3 regions of the Nocardia sp. NPDC058058 genome follow, and region 2 is predicted to be linked to each of the others. Evidence: riboswitches for the same ligand, from Rfam matches in the RefSeq annotation. Region 2 holds a riboswitch; each other region holds the start of a gene.
The links. A riboswitch is a leader RNA that binds a small molecule or an ion and turns the genes downstream of it on or off. The one in region 2 is predicted to bind S-adenosylmethionine.

Region 1: it holds a riboswitch for S-adenosylmethionine, as region 2 does, so the genes downstream of both, ACFVUS_RS16025 (bifunctional o-acetylhomoserine/o-acetylserine sulfhydrylase) here and ACFVUS_RS23140 (rhodanese-like domain-containing protein) in region 2, are expected to answer to the same signal.
Region 3: it holds a riboswitch for S-adenosylmethionine, as region 2 does, so the genes downstream of both, ACFVUS_RS20075 (amino acid ABC transporter permease) here and ACFVUS_RS23140 (rhodanese-like domain-containing protein) in region 2, are expected to answer to the same signal.

Annotation. Positions count from the first base shown of each region.
Region 1 is NZ_JBHVSA010000002.1:185,089-189,829, forward strand. Features, by position in the region: gene ACFVUS_RS16015 (MFS transporter) at 1-1,491, opposite strand, end outside; gene ACFVUS_RS16020 (TetR/AcrR family transcriptional regulator) at 1,629-2,348, shown strand; SAM riboswitch class IV at 2,361-2,471, shown strand; gene ACFVUS_RS16025 (bifunctional o-acetylhomoserine/o-acetylserine sulfhydrylase) at 2,567-3,916, shown strand; gene ACFVUS_RS16030 (homoserine O-acetyltransferase) at 3,913-4,741, shown strand, end outside.
Region 2 is NZ_JBHVSA010000002.1:1,850,683-1,855,423, reverse strand. Features, by position in the region: gene ACFVUS_RS23155 (MarR family winged helix-turn-helix transcriptional regulator) at 5-451, opposite strand; gene ACFVUS_RS23150 (type 1 glutamine amidotransferase family protein) at 448-1,086, opposite strand; gene ACFVUS_RS23145 (O-succinylhomoserine sulfhydrylase) at 1,204-2,418, opposite strand; gene ACFVUS_RS23140 (rhodanese-like domain-containing protein) at 2,415-2,837, opposite strand; SAM riboswitch class IV at 2,854-2,969, opposite strand; gene ACFVUS_RS23135 (hypothetical protein) at 3,030-3,467, opposite strand; gene ACFVUS_RS23130 (FAD-dependent oxidoreductase) at 3,757-4,741, shown strand, end outside.
Region 3 is NZ_JBHVSA010000002.1:1,171,012-1,175,752, forward strand. Features, by position in the region: gene ACFVUS_RS20065 (transporter substrate-binding domain-containing protein) at 1-650, opposite strand, end outside; gene ACFVUS_RS20070 (amino acid ABC transporter ATP-binding protein) at 678-1,442, opposite strand; gene ACFVUS_RS20075 (amino acid ABC transporter permease) at 1,439-2,320, opposite strand; SAM riboswitch class I at 2,331-2,422, opposite strand; gene ACFVUS_RS20080 (flavin reductase family protein) at 2,523-3,074, opposite strand; gene ACFVUS_RS20085 (hypothetical protein) at 3,239-3,940, opposite strand; gene ACFVUS_RS20090 (hypothetical protein) at 4,104-4,741, opposite strand, start outside.

The sequences.
Region 1 (4,741 bases), 1.7 Mb from region 2:
GACTCCGACGTGCACGTGCTCGGAACCCTCGAGCAGATTCTCCGGCTTGTCCCGGATCATGAACGCGATGATCGGAATGGTCAGCAGGAAGAAGCCCGCGCCCGCGTAGAACGCGATGTCGTACCCGTGGATCGAGGCGCGCGCCACCACATTGTCGATGGTCGGGTGATTGCGGGCATACCGCTCGGTCGCCTGCACCGACAGCGTCATCAACAGTGCGGTGCCGATGGAACCGCCGACCTGCTGCGCCGCGTTCAACAGCGCCGAGGCCACACCGGAATCCTTGTCATCGACCTGATGCAGCGCGGTGGTCTGCATGGCCACGAACAAGCCGCCCATACCGAGCGCGATCAACAGGATCGCGGGCAGCACATGGGTGGCATAGCTGTCCCCGAGCTCGAGCTGCGCCAGGTAGAGCAGCCCGGCGGTGCCGAACAGCGCGCCGACCAACATCACCGGCCGCGGTCCGAGCTTGGGCAGCACCGCGCTGGCGATACCGGCCGAGATGACGATGCCGAGCGGGAAGGGCAGGAACGCCGCGCCCGCCTTGAGCGCCGAGTACCCGAGGGTGATCTGCAGGTAGAAGCTCAGGTTCAAGAACATGGCGAACATGGCGATCGGGGTGATGAGCGCGACCAGGAAGGACCCGCCGCGATTGATTTCACCCGGAATACGCAGTGGCAGCAGCGGATTCGCGGTACGCCGCTCGATGGCGACGAACGCGATCAGCAGCGCCACACCCACGCCCAGCAGCGACAGGGTGCTGGTCGCGCCCCAGCCGTCATCGGCCGCGCGGCTGAAGCCGTAGACCACCGAGACCAGGCCGAGCGTCGCGGTGATCGCGCCGGGCAGGTCGTACCCGCCGGTGCGCGGGGCCGGAACGTCCTTGATGACGAACGCGATGGCGCCGGCGAACGCCAGCAGCGCGATGGGGGTGTTCACCAGCAGGCACCAGCGCCAGCTGGCGTATTCGGTGAGCGCGCCGCCGACGATGAGGCCGATGGCCGCGCCGCCCGCCGAGACGCCCGCGAACACGCCGAACGCCCGCGCACGCTCCTTGGCCTCGGTGAAGGTCACCGACACCAGGGACAGTGCCGCCGGAGCCAGCAGCGCGCCGAACGCGCCCTGCAAACCGCGTCCGATGAACAGTTCCGCGGTGTTCTGTGCCAGACCGGCCAGCCCGGAGGCCGCGGCGAAGCCGATCAGGCCGATCAGGAAGATGCGGCGGCGGCCGAGGTAATCCGCGAGCCGCCCGCCGAGCAGCAGCAGGCCACCGAAGATCAGCGTGTACGCGGTGAGCACCCACTGCCGGTTGCCGTCACTGATGCCCAGGTCCTGCTGGGCGAAGGGCAGGGAGATGGTGACGATGGTCGCGTCGAGCACCACCATCAGCTGGGCCATGGCGATCACGCCCAGCGCCAGCCAGCGCTTGGAAGCGCCTGCCTGACTTGATGTTTCGTTGGGCGCGTCGATCGCGGTCCCAGTGGTCATGCCGTCTCCTCGGGAGTGGTTCGAACAGCTCGCTCCATCGTGGCACCGGCCGACATTTGGCGTCAAGAGAAAAGTGTCGCAATCAGACAGTTGGCCGTTAACGTCACAATCCTGTCCGACGGCTATACAATGACGGCATGGCCGAGTCGTCGACGATCGCTGATTCCCCACAGCGGCAGCACACCCTGGAACGGCACCGCCCGGGCCTGCGCGAGCGCAAGAAGCAGCAGACCCGGACGCGAATCATCGATGTGGCGCTGCGGCTGTGCGACACACAGGGGTTCGACGCCACCACCGTGGAACAGATCGCCGATGAGGCCGATGTCTCACCGCGCACCATCAACCGCTACTTCGACAGCAAAGAGGCGATCGTCATCGCCCCCGTCGAGGACATGGGCAAGGCCCTGGCCGAACAGCTGCGCGCCCAGCCGATCACCGGCAATGAACTGCAAGCCCTGCTCGATGCCTTCCGGGCCACCGTCGAACAGGTCATCGACGGCGACAATCCCGCACCCTTCCGCTGGTTCCAGCAGATGCAGCGCATCTCACAGAACAACGCCACGGTGCGCGCGGAAAGCCTGTCCGCCGCCGACACCAAGACCCTGTCCATGACCACCGTGCTGGGCGAACGCCTGCGCATGGACCCCAATTCCATGCCGGTGCGGCTCATTTCGACCACCTGGCACGGCATCGTGCGCGTGGGCATGGAGTGCGAGTTCGACGCCGCCTCCGAATTCCCGGATTGCTCCAGCGCCGGATCGGCCCGCGAGCTCATGGACAACGTCACGGCCGCCTACAACGAGTTCATTCGCAGCTGCGCCCTCCCCGTCGCCGAGGCTATTGCGCCGCCCCGTTAGAATCTGCGCCAAGGTCAAGAGCATCAGCGCCAAGCCCCGGCTCGCTGATCGGCAACCCTCCAGCAGCGGCGGGGTGCTCCGGGTGAAGACCAGGCGCTCGAAGGCCGAGCGCAAGCGCACTGTAGGAGGACCCGAGATGTGTTGTTGTCGAAGCCAATTCGCCTTCCGATAACGTCCGCCTCCGCCGATTCCGGCGACCTTTCCACCTGGAGCACGACATGAGTGACTCGACCGCGCCCTCCGCCTCCCCCGCGAACGGCGATACGGATCCCGCCAACTGGTCCTTCGAGACCAGGCAGGTCCACTCCGGCCAAGCCCCCGACGCCGCCACCGGCGCGCGCGCCCTGCCGATCTACCAGACCACCTCGTACGCGTTCCGCGATACCGATCACGCCGCCGCGCTGTTCGGGCTCGCCGAGCCGGGCAATATCTACACACGCATCATGAACCCCACCCAGGACGTGGTGGAGCAGCGCATCGCCGCGCTGGAGGGCGGTGTGGCGGCCCTGCTGCTGGCCTCCGGGCAGGCCGCGGAGACCTACGCGATCCTGAACCTCGCGCAGGCGGGCGATCACATCGTGTCCAGCCCGCACCTGTACGGCGGCACCTACAACCTCTTCCACTACTCGCTGCCCAAGCTGGGCATCGAGGTCAGCTTCGTGGACGATCCGGATGATCTGGCGCAGTGGGAAGCGGCCGTGCGGCCCAATACCAAGGCGTTCTACGGCGAGACCGTCGCGAACCCGAGCAGCTCGATTCTGGATATCCCGGGCATCGCGGGCGTCGCGCACGCCGCCGGTGTGCCGCTGATCGTGGACAACACGGTCGCCACGCCGTACCTGATCCAGCCGCTCGCGCACGGCGCGGACATCGTGGTGCATTCGGCGACCAAGTACCTGGGCGGGCACGGTTCGGCCGTCGCGGGTGTGATCGTGGACGGCGGCACCTTCGACTGGACCGTCACCGACGCCGAGGGCAAGTCGCGGTTCCCGGGGTTCACCACCGCCGATCCCAGCTACCACGGTGTGGTCTTCGCGGATCTGGGCGCACCGGCGTACGCGCTCAAGGCGCGCGTGCAGTTGCTGCGCGATCTGGGTGCGGCCGTCGCGCCGTTCAACGCGTTCCTGATCGCCCAGGGCATCGAGACGCTGAGCCTGCGGGTGGAGCGGCACGTATCCAACGCGCAGGCGGTCGCGGAGTTCCTGGCGCAGCAGCCGGGCATCGAGAAGGTGTACTACGCGGGACTTTCCGACTCCCCCTGGTTCGAGCGTGGCAAACAGCTGGCACCCAAGGGCGTCGGCGCGATCGTGTCCTTCGAACTGGCCGGCGGTGTCGATGCGGGCAAGAAGTTCGTGGACGCTCTCGTGCTGCACAGCCATGTCGCTAACATCGGGGATGTGCGTTCGCTCGTGATTCACCCCGCCTCGACCACCCACTCCCAGCTGACGCCGCAGGAGCAGCTCGCTTCCGGCGTCACCCCAGGTCTGGTGCGGTTGGCCGTGGGCATCGAGGGAATCGACGACATTCTGGCGGATCTGCGCAACGGACTTACGGCGGCCGCGAGTTGACCGCCGATACGGATTCGAAGACCACCGTCCCGACCGCGGCGGCGCTACTACCGCCGCCGGACGGGACGCTCGCCAGCTTCTCCATCGGGGATGTGGCACTGGAGAGCGGCGCCGTCATTCCCGATGTGACGCTGGCCGTGCAACGCTGGGGCGAACTATCCCCGACCGCCGATAACGTGGTGCTCGTGGAGCACGCGCTCACCGGCGACTCGCATGTGGTCGGCCCGGCGGATGTGCATCACGACTCCGCCGGTTGGTGGGACGGGACCATCGGTCCCGGCAAGGCCGTCGACACCCGGGAATGGTGTGTCATCGCGATCAACGTGCTCGGCGGCTGTAAGGGCAGCACCGGCCCGTCCTCGCTGGCGCCGGATGGAAAAGCTTGGGGCGGAAGGTTTCCCGAGTACACCATTCGCGATCAGGTGACCGCGGAGGCGCAGTTCTTCGATCTGCTCGGCATCGACCGATTGGCCGCCGTGGTCGGCGGGTCCATGGGCGGTATGCGGGTGCTGGAGTGGATGATCGGCTATCCGGAACGGGTCGGGGCGGCACTGGTGCTCGCGGCCAGCGCCCGCGCCACCGCGGATCAGCTGGGGCAGCAGACCACGCAGATCGCCATCATCAAGTCCGATCCGGACTGGCAGGGCGGCAACTACTACGGCACCGGGCGCGCCCCGATGACCGGTATGGGACTGGCCCGCCGCATGGCGCACCTGACCTACCGCGCCGAGGCCGAACTCGACCACCGTTTCGAGAACCATGCCCAGGGTGACGAAAACCCTTGGGAGGGTGGGCGTTACGCGGTGCAGAGCTACCTCGAGTATC
Region 2 (4,741 bases):
GCGATTACTCGGATTCGATGGCTTCGAGCGCGGCCGACAGGTCGGTGAGCGAATCCACGATCCGGGTGAAGCGCTCGATACCCAGCTCGGCCACCAGCCGCGCGGACATCTCGGCGTGCTGCGGATTGATGCGCCGCACCGCCGCATGACCCGCCGCGGTACCGGCCACCAGCTTGGCACGCTTATGCTGCGGATTCGGGCGGTACTCGGCAAAACCCTTCTCCACCAGCAGATCCGCGATGCGCTGCACGCTCTGCCTGGTGATGCCCATCTCGCGGGCGATGCCCGCCACCGGCAGCGGCTCGTGCAGCACCGCGCCCAGCACCTGCCACCAGGCCGCGGTGAGCCCGGCCGGACCGGCCAATTCCTCTGCGATGGCCAGGAATTGGCCGTTCAGCTTGAAAGACGTGATCGCCGCCGTACTGAAGAGATCCTGTTCGGTGCGGGTCATGCCGTCGCCACCGCGCGGCTCTCCTCGTATTCGGCCAGCGCGAAGAAGCCCGCCGGATCGTTCTTGCCATAGAGCAGATACCAGGCCTCGAGGATGTGCGGTTCGAAGATATCCAGCCGGCCCAGAATGGCGCGGGCGAAATCGACCGGCAGGGTGCCGCTGGCGGTGATGAGATCACCGTCGGTCACGGCGGGCTCGTAGACGAAGTCCGCGCCACCCGAATATCCGCTCATGGCAAGGTATTCCGCCGCATTGCTGGTGTGCCTGCGGCCGTCCAGCAGACCCGCGCTCGCCAGGCCGAAGGTCGCGCCGCAGATGGCGGCGACCGGGACACCGGCGGCGAGGAAATCGCGCGCCTTATCGGCGAAGGCATTCAGCGCACCGGCTTCCCAGGTGGCCGAGCCGGGCAGGATCAGCATGGCGCTGTCGGACGGGGAGAGTTCGTCGAGGGTCAGATCCGGCGTGACCCGCACACCCCCCATGGAGACGACGGAATCCTTTGTGGCGCCGACGGTTCGGACCTGCCACTCCCCCGGCTCGCGATGCCACAGCGGGCGGTTGATGTGCGCGGTGGCGAAGCCGGGCTCCCAATCGGAGAAGGTGTCGTACACGGCCAGGTGAACTGTTTTCGTCATGACAGCATCCTGTCATGTTTGACAGCAAGCTGTCAATAGCCGCAATCCTTCGGACTCCGACCGAAACGACAAAGGGCCGGAACCGTCGATGACGGTTCCGGCCCTCGGGGCTTCCTATCAGGCCAGTGCCCGGCCCAGATCGTTCAGCAGATCCTCGACATCCTCGAGACCGATCGAAATCCGCAGCACACCATCGGAAAGACCGATGGCCGCACGGCCTTCCGGACCCATGGCGCGATGCGTCGTGGTCGCCGGATGCGTGATCAGCGTCTTGGAATCACCGAGGTTGTTCGAGATATCGATGATGCGCAGGCCGTTGAGGACCTCGAAGGCGCGCTTCTTGGCCGCTTCGGCCTGCGCCTTCAATTCGAAGGTCACCACGGTGCCACCGCCGGACATCTGACTCCGGGCCAGCTCGTACTGCGGATGCGACTTCAGGAACGGGTACTTCACCCAGGCCACGGCCGGATGCAGTTCCAGGAACTCGGCAATGCGCAGCGCCGACTCGGTGGACTGGCGCACGCGCAGCGGCATGGTCTCCAGACCCTTGAGCAGCGTCCAGGCATTGAACGGGCTCAGCGCCGGACCGGTATGGCGCATAAGGGTTTTCACCGGGCCGTCGATGTACTCCTTCGACCCGAGGATCGCGCCGCCGAGCACCCGGCCCTGACCGTCGATGTGCTTGGTGCCGGAGTAGACCAGCACATCCGCGCCGAGATCGAAACCGCGCTGCAGCAGCGGGGTGGCGAAGACGTTGTCCAGCACCACCTTCGCGCCCGCCTTATGCGCGAGATCGCAGACCGCGCGCACATCGACCAGCGATTGCATTGGATTGGAAGGGGTTTCGAAGAACACGGCCTGGGTCGGCACCGACAGCGCCTCTTCCCACTGCGCCAGATCCTCACCGTCGACGAACACGGTCTCCACGCCCCAGCGCGGCAGAATCTCATTGGCCACCACGAAACACGAGCCGAACAGGCTGCGCGCGGCCACCAGGCGATCACCCGCGGCGAGCAGCGCACCCAGCGCCGTGAACACCGCGGACATACCGCTCGCGGTGGCGAAGCACGCCTCCGCGCCGTCGAGCAGGCGCAGGCGCTCCTCGAACATGGCGACCGTCGGATTGCCGTAGCGCGAGTACACGAAGTGCTCGATCTCGCCGGTGAACGCGGCCTCGGCGGCCTCGGCGCTCTCGTAGACGAAACCCGAGTTCAGGAACAGCGCCTCGGAGGTCTCGTCATAGCCGGAACGGCGCGTACCACCGCGCACGCCCAGCGTGGCCGGGCCGACGCCCTCGGGCAGCGGCCGCTCGAATGAACCACCGGTGATCATGACTGCCTCCACGGAAGCCCATCGGCGCGCCAGCCTTCGCTGCCGCGGTGACCCTGCGCGTCCAGCGCGCCTTCGAAACCCTCGAGGACATTGAAAGAAGGGGAGATGCCGATCGCCGTGGCGGCGGTGGCCGCGCCGATGGAGCGCTGACCGGAGCGACAGATGAAGATCACCGGCGCTTCCGAATCCGCGGCGCGCTCGGCCAGGGCCTGCTGAAGTTGGTCCGTGAAGCGCGAATTGGGGGTGCCGCTGGTGTCCACCCACTCGATCAGCGCGGTCGGCCGCCCGATGCCATTGGTGTCGGGGACCCCGACGAAGCGCCATTCGGCTTCGGTGCGCACATCGACCAGCACCGCATCCGGATTGTCCCGCAACAATTCCCACGCCTGCTTCGGCGAGATATCGCCCGCGTAGCTCACTTGTCGACCTCCTGTGAATCCGCACTTGCCGCACCGTTGCCCGATGCGCGGCCAGGTCGTCACCCGGAGCACCCCGCCGCGGAGGAGGGTTGCCGACCAGCCAGCCGGGGCTTGGCGCTGGTACTCATGACCTGGGATGAGATTGACCGAAAAAAGGCCCACCTGTCAAACCGTGCAGAGTGTCGCGGCGGGTCAGGAATCGCAGACCAGCCACAGACTGCCGGAACGGGTGAAGTGCCAGGTGGAGGTTGATTCCTTCCCGGCCGTATCGAAGGTGACCTGCGCGGTGGCCCGGTCCCCGGTCACCGCCGGATCGCCGAGTTTCACGAAGTCGAAGGCGGTACCGTCACCCGCCTTGGCGGGGGCGAGCGGGGAGCGTTCCTCGGTGAATCCGTCGCAGACCACGCGGGGGTCCAGTGTGCCGGTGGCGCTGCGGGATTGGAGGAACTTGCGGGAGGCCAGCTCGAGCCGGTCCGAATCTGTGACATTCTTCTCAACCGGCGAAACCAGGGCGGCGACCACGATTCCCACGATCACCAGCACCAGGACGCCCGCGGCGACCAGGAATGGCAGCATGCTGCGCGCACTGCTCTGATCGATCGGTATCTGCTGGTCGTCGGCATCTTCCATGACTCGATCATGCCCGGTCACGGCGGTGCGATCGGGCGCGACACCGGCATTTCACGCTGCTGGGCGTCCGCACAGTTGCGCGGCACCGGCGCGGGCGGGGGCTTCCGCCCACCGATAGAATCAGCAGAATTTCCGGTTGAAAACGGAAATAGCAGGACCACGCAGCAACGCTGCAGCTTCGGGGATTCCAATGAAGGGCACCCCGGGGCGAGGGCGTCAACTTAGCCTAAGCTAAGAAAGACGGCTGAGACTTGACGGCAAGATAGTTCAACCAAAGGGTGCGCCAAGAATGACCGAACAAGCAGCGACCCGCCCGCTTCGTATAGCGATCGTGGGCGCCGGCCCGGCCGGAATCTACGCGGCGGACGCGTTGATGAAATCCGACGCCGACGTGAGCATCGACCTGTACGAGCGGATGCCCGCGCCGTTCGGCCTGATCCGCTACGGCGTCGCCCCGGACCACCCGCGCATCAAGGGCATCATCACCGCCCTGCACAAGGTGCTGGACAAGCCGCAGGTGCGCCTGCTCGGCAATATCGACTACGGCGTCGACATCAACCTCGAAGATCTGCAGCGCTTCTACGACGCGGTCATCTTCTCCACCGGCGCCAACGCCGACCGCGCGCTCGAGGTCCCGGGCATCGAACTCGACGGCTCCTACGGCGCCGCGGACTTCGTCTCCTGGTACGACGGCCACCCGGACGTGCCGCGCGAATGGCCCCTCGAAGCCGAGAAGGTCGCGGTCCTGGGCGTCGGCAACGTGGCCCTGGATGTGGCGCGCGTGCTCGCCAAGACCGGCGACGAACTGCTGCCCACCGAGATCCCGCCGAACGTGTACGACGGTCTCAAGGAGAACAAGGCCCTGGAAGTGCACGTCTTCGGACGTCGCGGCCCGGCGCAGGCCAAGTTCACCCCGCTCGAGCTACGCGAACTCGATCACTCGCCGACCATCGAGGTCATCGTCGATCCCGAGGACATCGACTACGACGAGGGTTCCGAGGCCGCGCGCCGGCACTCCAAGCAGGTCGACATGATCTGCAACACCCTCGAGCAGTGGGCCATCCGCGACGTCGGCAACCGCCCGCACAAGCTCTTCCTGCACTTCTTCGAGAACCCGGCCGAAATCCTCGGCGCGGACGGCAAGGTCGTCGGCCTGCGCACCGAGCGCACCGCGCTCGACGGCACCGGAAACGTCAAGGGCACCGGCGAATTCAAGGATTGGGACGTCACCGCCATCTACCGCGCGGTCGGCTACCTGTCGCAGAACATCCCCG
Region 3 (4,741 bases), 680 kb from region 2:
TAGGCGATATCGATCTTGGGCAGGCCCTCGGCGATATTCGCCTCGTTCCACTGCACCAGGATCTGCTCCTGATTGGTGCCCGAGCCGACACCGATCCGCTTGCCCGCCACCGACTTTCGATCGGTGAAGGTCCAGGTCGCGTCCTTGGGCACCTCGAGCGCGAGATTGTCCAGACGATAGGTGGCGAAGTCGAACTTCTCCTTGCGCTCCTCGGTGACGGTCACATTGGAGATGAAGGCGTCCACCTCACCGGAATCCACCTTGACCGAGTTCTGCGCCCAATCCGCGGTGCGCAGATCGACTTTCAAGCCAAGGATGTCGGCGAAGAGGTTCGCGAAATCCACCTCGGAGCCGACCGTGGTGCGATCGTCATTGGCCAGGAAGCGCAGCGGCGGCGCGGACGCCGCCGAACCGGTCACGATCAGCGTGCCGCGGTCCCGGATCGCCTTGGGCACCTGTGCCGCAATGGAATCCACCTTGTCCGCGTGCACGCGGCCGGACTGCTGCGGGGTCAGATCGTAGGTCAGGCCGTTCACCGTGCGCGTGCTGTCCGCGCCACCGTCGCCGTTACCGCACGCGCCGACGAACAGGCCCAGGATCGCGACCGCGAGCGCGGTGCTTATCCGTCTGCGACGACTCGACAAAGACATGACATTCCTTCACTTGGGGACGACGCGTCAGAGCGCGTGCGAGAGAAAAGCTTTGGTGCGCTCATGCGCGGGCTCGTCGAAAACCTGGGCGGGCGGGCCCTGTTCGACTATTCGCCCGGCGTCCAGCAGCACGACGGTGTCGGCCACCTCGCGGGCGAAACCCAGTTCGTGCGTGACGATCACCAGCGTGGAACCCGACCGCGCCAGATCCCGGATGACATCGAGCACCTCGCCGACCAGCTGCGGATCCAGCGCGGAGGTGGGCTCGTCGAACAACAGCACCTGCGGGCGCAGGGCCAGCGCGCGGGCGATCGCCACCCGCTGCTGCTGACCACCGGACAGTCGGCGCGGATACTCATCGGCCTTGTCCGCCAAGCCGACTCGCTCCAGCCACCGCGCGGCCTCGGCACGCGCCTCGGCCTTGGGCCGGCCGAGCGCGCCGATCAGCGCGAAGGCCACATTGTCCCGAACCGTCTTGTGCGGGAAGAGATTGAAGTTCTGGAAGACGAATCCGATGCGCGAACGCTGACGCAGGATCTCGCGCTCGGGCAGCTCGTGCAGTCGATTGCCCCGGCGGCGGTAGCCGACCAGTTCACCGCCCACCCGGACGGTGCCGGCATCCACCTTCTCCAGGTGGTTGATGGTGCGCAACAGGGTCGACTTGCCGGAACCGGACGCACCGAGGATCACGGTGACCTCGCCGGTGCGCACCGCCAGATCCACCCCGCCGAGCACCTCGAGGTCGCCGAAAGACTTTCGAATGCCGCGCAATTCGACCGCGTACTCGCTCATCGCGCACTGCCCTTCGCGAAGTGGCGTTCGATGTAGTACTGCGCGACATTCAGGATCGAGGTGAGCACGATGTACCAGACCGTCGCCACCATGAGCAGCGGCACCACCCGGCCATTGCGGCCGAAGATCACCTGCACCTGGTAGAACAACTCCGCGATCGCCATCGTCGAGACGATCGAGGTGCCCTTGAACAGGCTGATCACCTCATTGGCGGCATTGGGCAGAATGCCGCGCATGGCCTGCGGCGCGATCACCCCGAAGAACTGCCTGTGCCAGGGCAACCCGAGCGATTTGGCCGCCTCCCACTGCCCCTGATCCACCGAAATGATCCCGGCGCGAATGATTTCCGCCGAATACGCGGCCTGATGCAGCGCCAAACCGATGACTGCGGCGGTGAATCCGCTGATCACACCGTTCACGTCGAAGGTGTAGAACGCCGGTCCGAAAGGCACGCCCAGCGACAGCGTCTTGTACAGGTACGCGATATTGAACCAGAACAGCAATTGCACGATCAGCGGAATGGACCGGAACAACCAGATGTAGGCCCACGAAAGAGCCTGTAGCACCGGGTTTTTCGACAGGCGGCCGATCGCAAGCCAGACGCCGAGGAAGAAGCCGAGCAGGGTGCCCCAGAACGTCAGCTCGATGGTCACCTTCAGTGCCGAGAGCACCGAGGCGGCCGTGATGTACTGCGCGAACGTGGACCAGTCCCAGCCCGGATTCACGGCCAGGCCGTGCGCGAACTGCGCGACCACCAGCAGCGCGATACCGCCTGCCACCCAGCGCCACGGATGCCGGGTGGGTGCGACGGTCAGCGCGCCGTCGTCATGATGTGCGTCCTCCTCCCGGGAATCGGGCGGCGCGGCAAGGGTACTCATGTGGATCTGTCCTCCATCGGTCCCGGCGGTAGCACCCGCACCCGAATCGGGGGGTTGCTGCGACTTCTACGAGCCAGGTCTCTCGGTCGCTCTGGATGGTGAGGATGACGTTACGAGCCGGTCCGGCGACTGTCGCCGGTCCGGATCAACGTGAATTCAATGGCGCGGCAATGATTTCAGCGGAGGGCCGCAGCCAACGGCCTCAGCTGGCGGCCTCGGTCAGTCCCGGCGGCGCGCCGTCGTGCAGCGAACGGAATCCGCTGCGATGGAATACCAGCGGCTCGGTATCGGGATGCGCGGTCAGCCGATGCACCCGCAACAGCACCACCGCGTGATCGCCCGCCGGAACCTGTTCGTGCACAGAGGCTTCCAGCCAGGCGCTGGCGCCCGCGATGAACGCGGCATTGCCGTGCCCGCTGCGCAGTTCCACATCCCGGAAGCGGTCACCGTTGCGCGAACTCAGACTGCGCGCCGCGGCCTGCTGTTCGGTCCCGAGCAGGCTCAGCCCCAGCAGTGACGCCTTCTCCAGCCGCGGCCAGGTCTCCGAGGAGTACTGCACGCACAGCGATACCAGCGGCGGGTCCAGCGACACCGGCACGAAGGTGCTCACCACCATGCCGTGCGGTACCCCGCCGATCCGCGCGCAGACCGCCACCACTCCACTGGGGAAGTGCGCGAAGGTCTTTCGCAGATCCGCCCCATCCACCGTCGTGAGTGCGGCCGCATCGCCGCGAATCGAGGTCAGCTCACCCATCACCCCAGTGCACCACCGCGGGCGCACTCCGGACACCATTGGATTCACGGAGATCGCAAGGAAATACGACGAACCCGCTCGGTCGTTCGACCGAGCGGGTTCCATCCATCCTCGCGGTGCCATCCGTTCCGGCCGGGACCATCGGCGGAACGGATGCGTCCGGACTACTTGGCGGGCTGCACCGAGGGCTGGTTGATGGTGGTGAAGTACTGCGCGGCAGCCAGAATCGCGACCGGGGCGGTCACGAACAGCTGGCCCGCCAGGGTGCCGAGGAACCCGATGACGCTCATGCCGACGATGCAACCGAACACCGCGCCGCCCAGGGCGCCGAACATGGCGGTCAGCGCACCGGTCACGGTGGCCAGGGTGGCGCCGCCGATGAGGCAGCCGACGGCCGCGCCGCCGATGCCACCGACCAGGGTGCCGATGGTGGCGCCCATCGCGACGGTGTCCTTCAGGCGGTTCCAGGCGGCCTGCTCACGGTCGTAGTCGGTCTTCCACGGAGCCTGGTTCTCATAGGGCAGCGCGACCGGCTGGTAGACAGCCTTGTCGACATCGAACTCCGGGGTCAGGGTCGCGGTGCGATCCTTGATCTCGGCCGCGATCGGGAAGACGAAATCGTCCACCCGGAAACTCAGTTCGGAACCCGCGACCGTGGCGCCATTGGCGGCCTTGATCTTGAACACACCATCCTCGACCACCAGCGAACCCGCATCGGTGTGAATGACCGTATTCGTCTGGGAATTGGTGGCCGTGAAATTGATTGCGGCCGAATCCGATTCAGGAGCGGCATTGACCGTGCCCGCGGACACGCCCAGAGCTGCCGTCACCAAAACGGCGACAGCAGCGAATTTACTCATCTTCATGTACTGCTTCCCTCATCTCTCGTGCAGTGCGTCGGCCAGCATCGAGCAAGACGGGGCCGCGCGGGAGTCTTGCAACCCTGATGATTCGAAGTATTGACAAGCAACGGCCCCCGCTCGAATTGTGTGAGCGGGGGCCGTGCCGTGAAACTGTGAAACCGTGAAACTACTTCGCCGGCGCCTGCAGCGTCGGCTGGTTGATGGTGGTGAAGTAGTTGAACGCGGCGATGATCGCGACCGGAGCGGTCACCAGGATCTGGCCCGCGAGGGTGCCCAGGAAGCCGATAACGCTCATGCCGGCGATGCAGCCGACGATGCCCGCCGGGAGCGCACCGAACATGGCGGTCAGGGCGCCGGTCAGCACCGCCCCCGCGACGCCGCCGATGACGCAACCGACAGCCGCGCCGCCGATGCCGCCGACCAGGGTGCCGATGGTGGCGCCCATGGTGATGGTCTGGGTCATGCGGTTCCAGGCGGCCTGCTCACGGTCGTAATCCGACTTCCAGGGAGCCTGGTTCTCGTACGGCAGGTTGATGGGCTTGTAAACACCCTTGTCCGCGACGAATTCGGGGGTCAGGGTCGCGGTGTGATCCTTGATCTCCGCGGCGATCGGGAAGACGTAGTCATCCACCCGGAAGCTGAGCTCGGTGCCGGCCACGGTGGTGCCGTTGGCAGCCTTGATCTTGAAGACACCGTCCTCGACGACCATGGAACCGGCATCGGTCCGGATGACCGTGTTGGTATCGGTATTGGTGGCGGTGTAGTTGATGGCACCGGCGTCGGCGGCCTCGGGGGCAGCTCCCG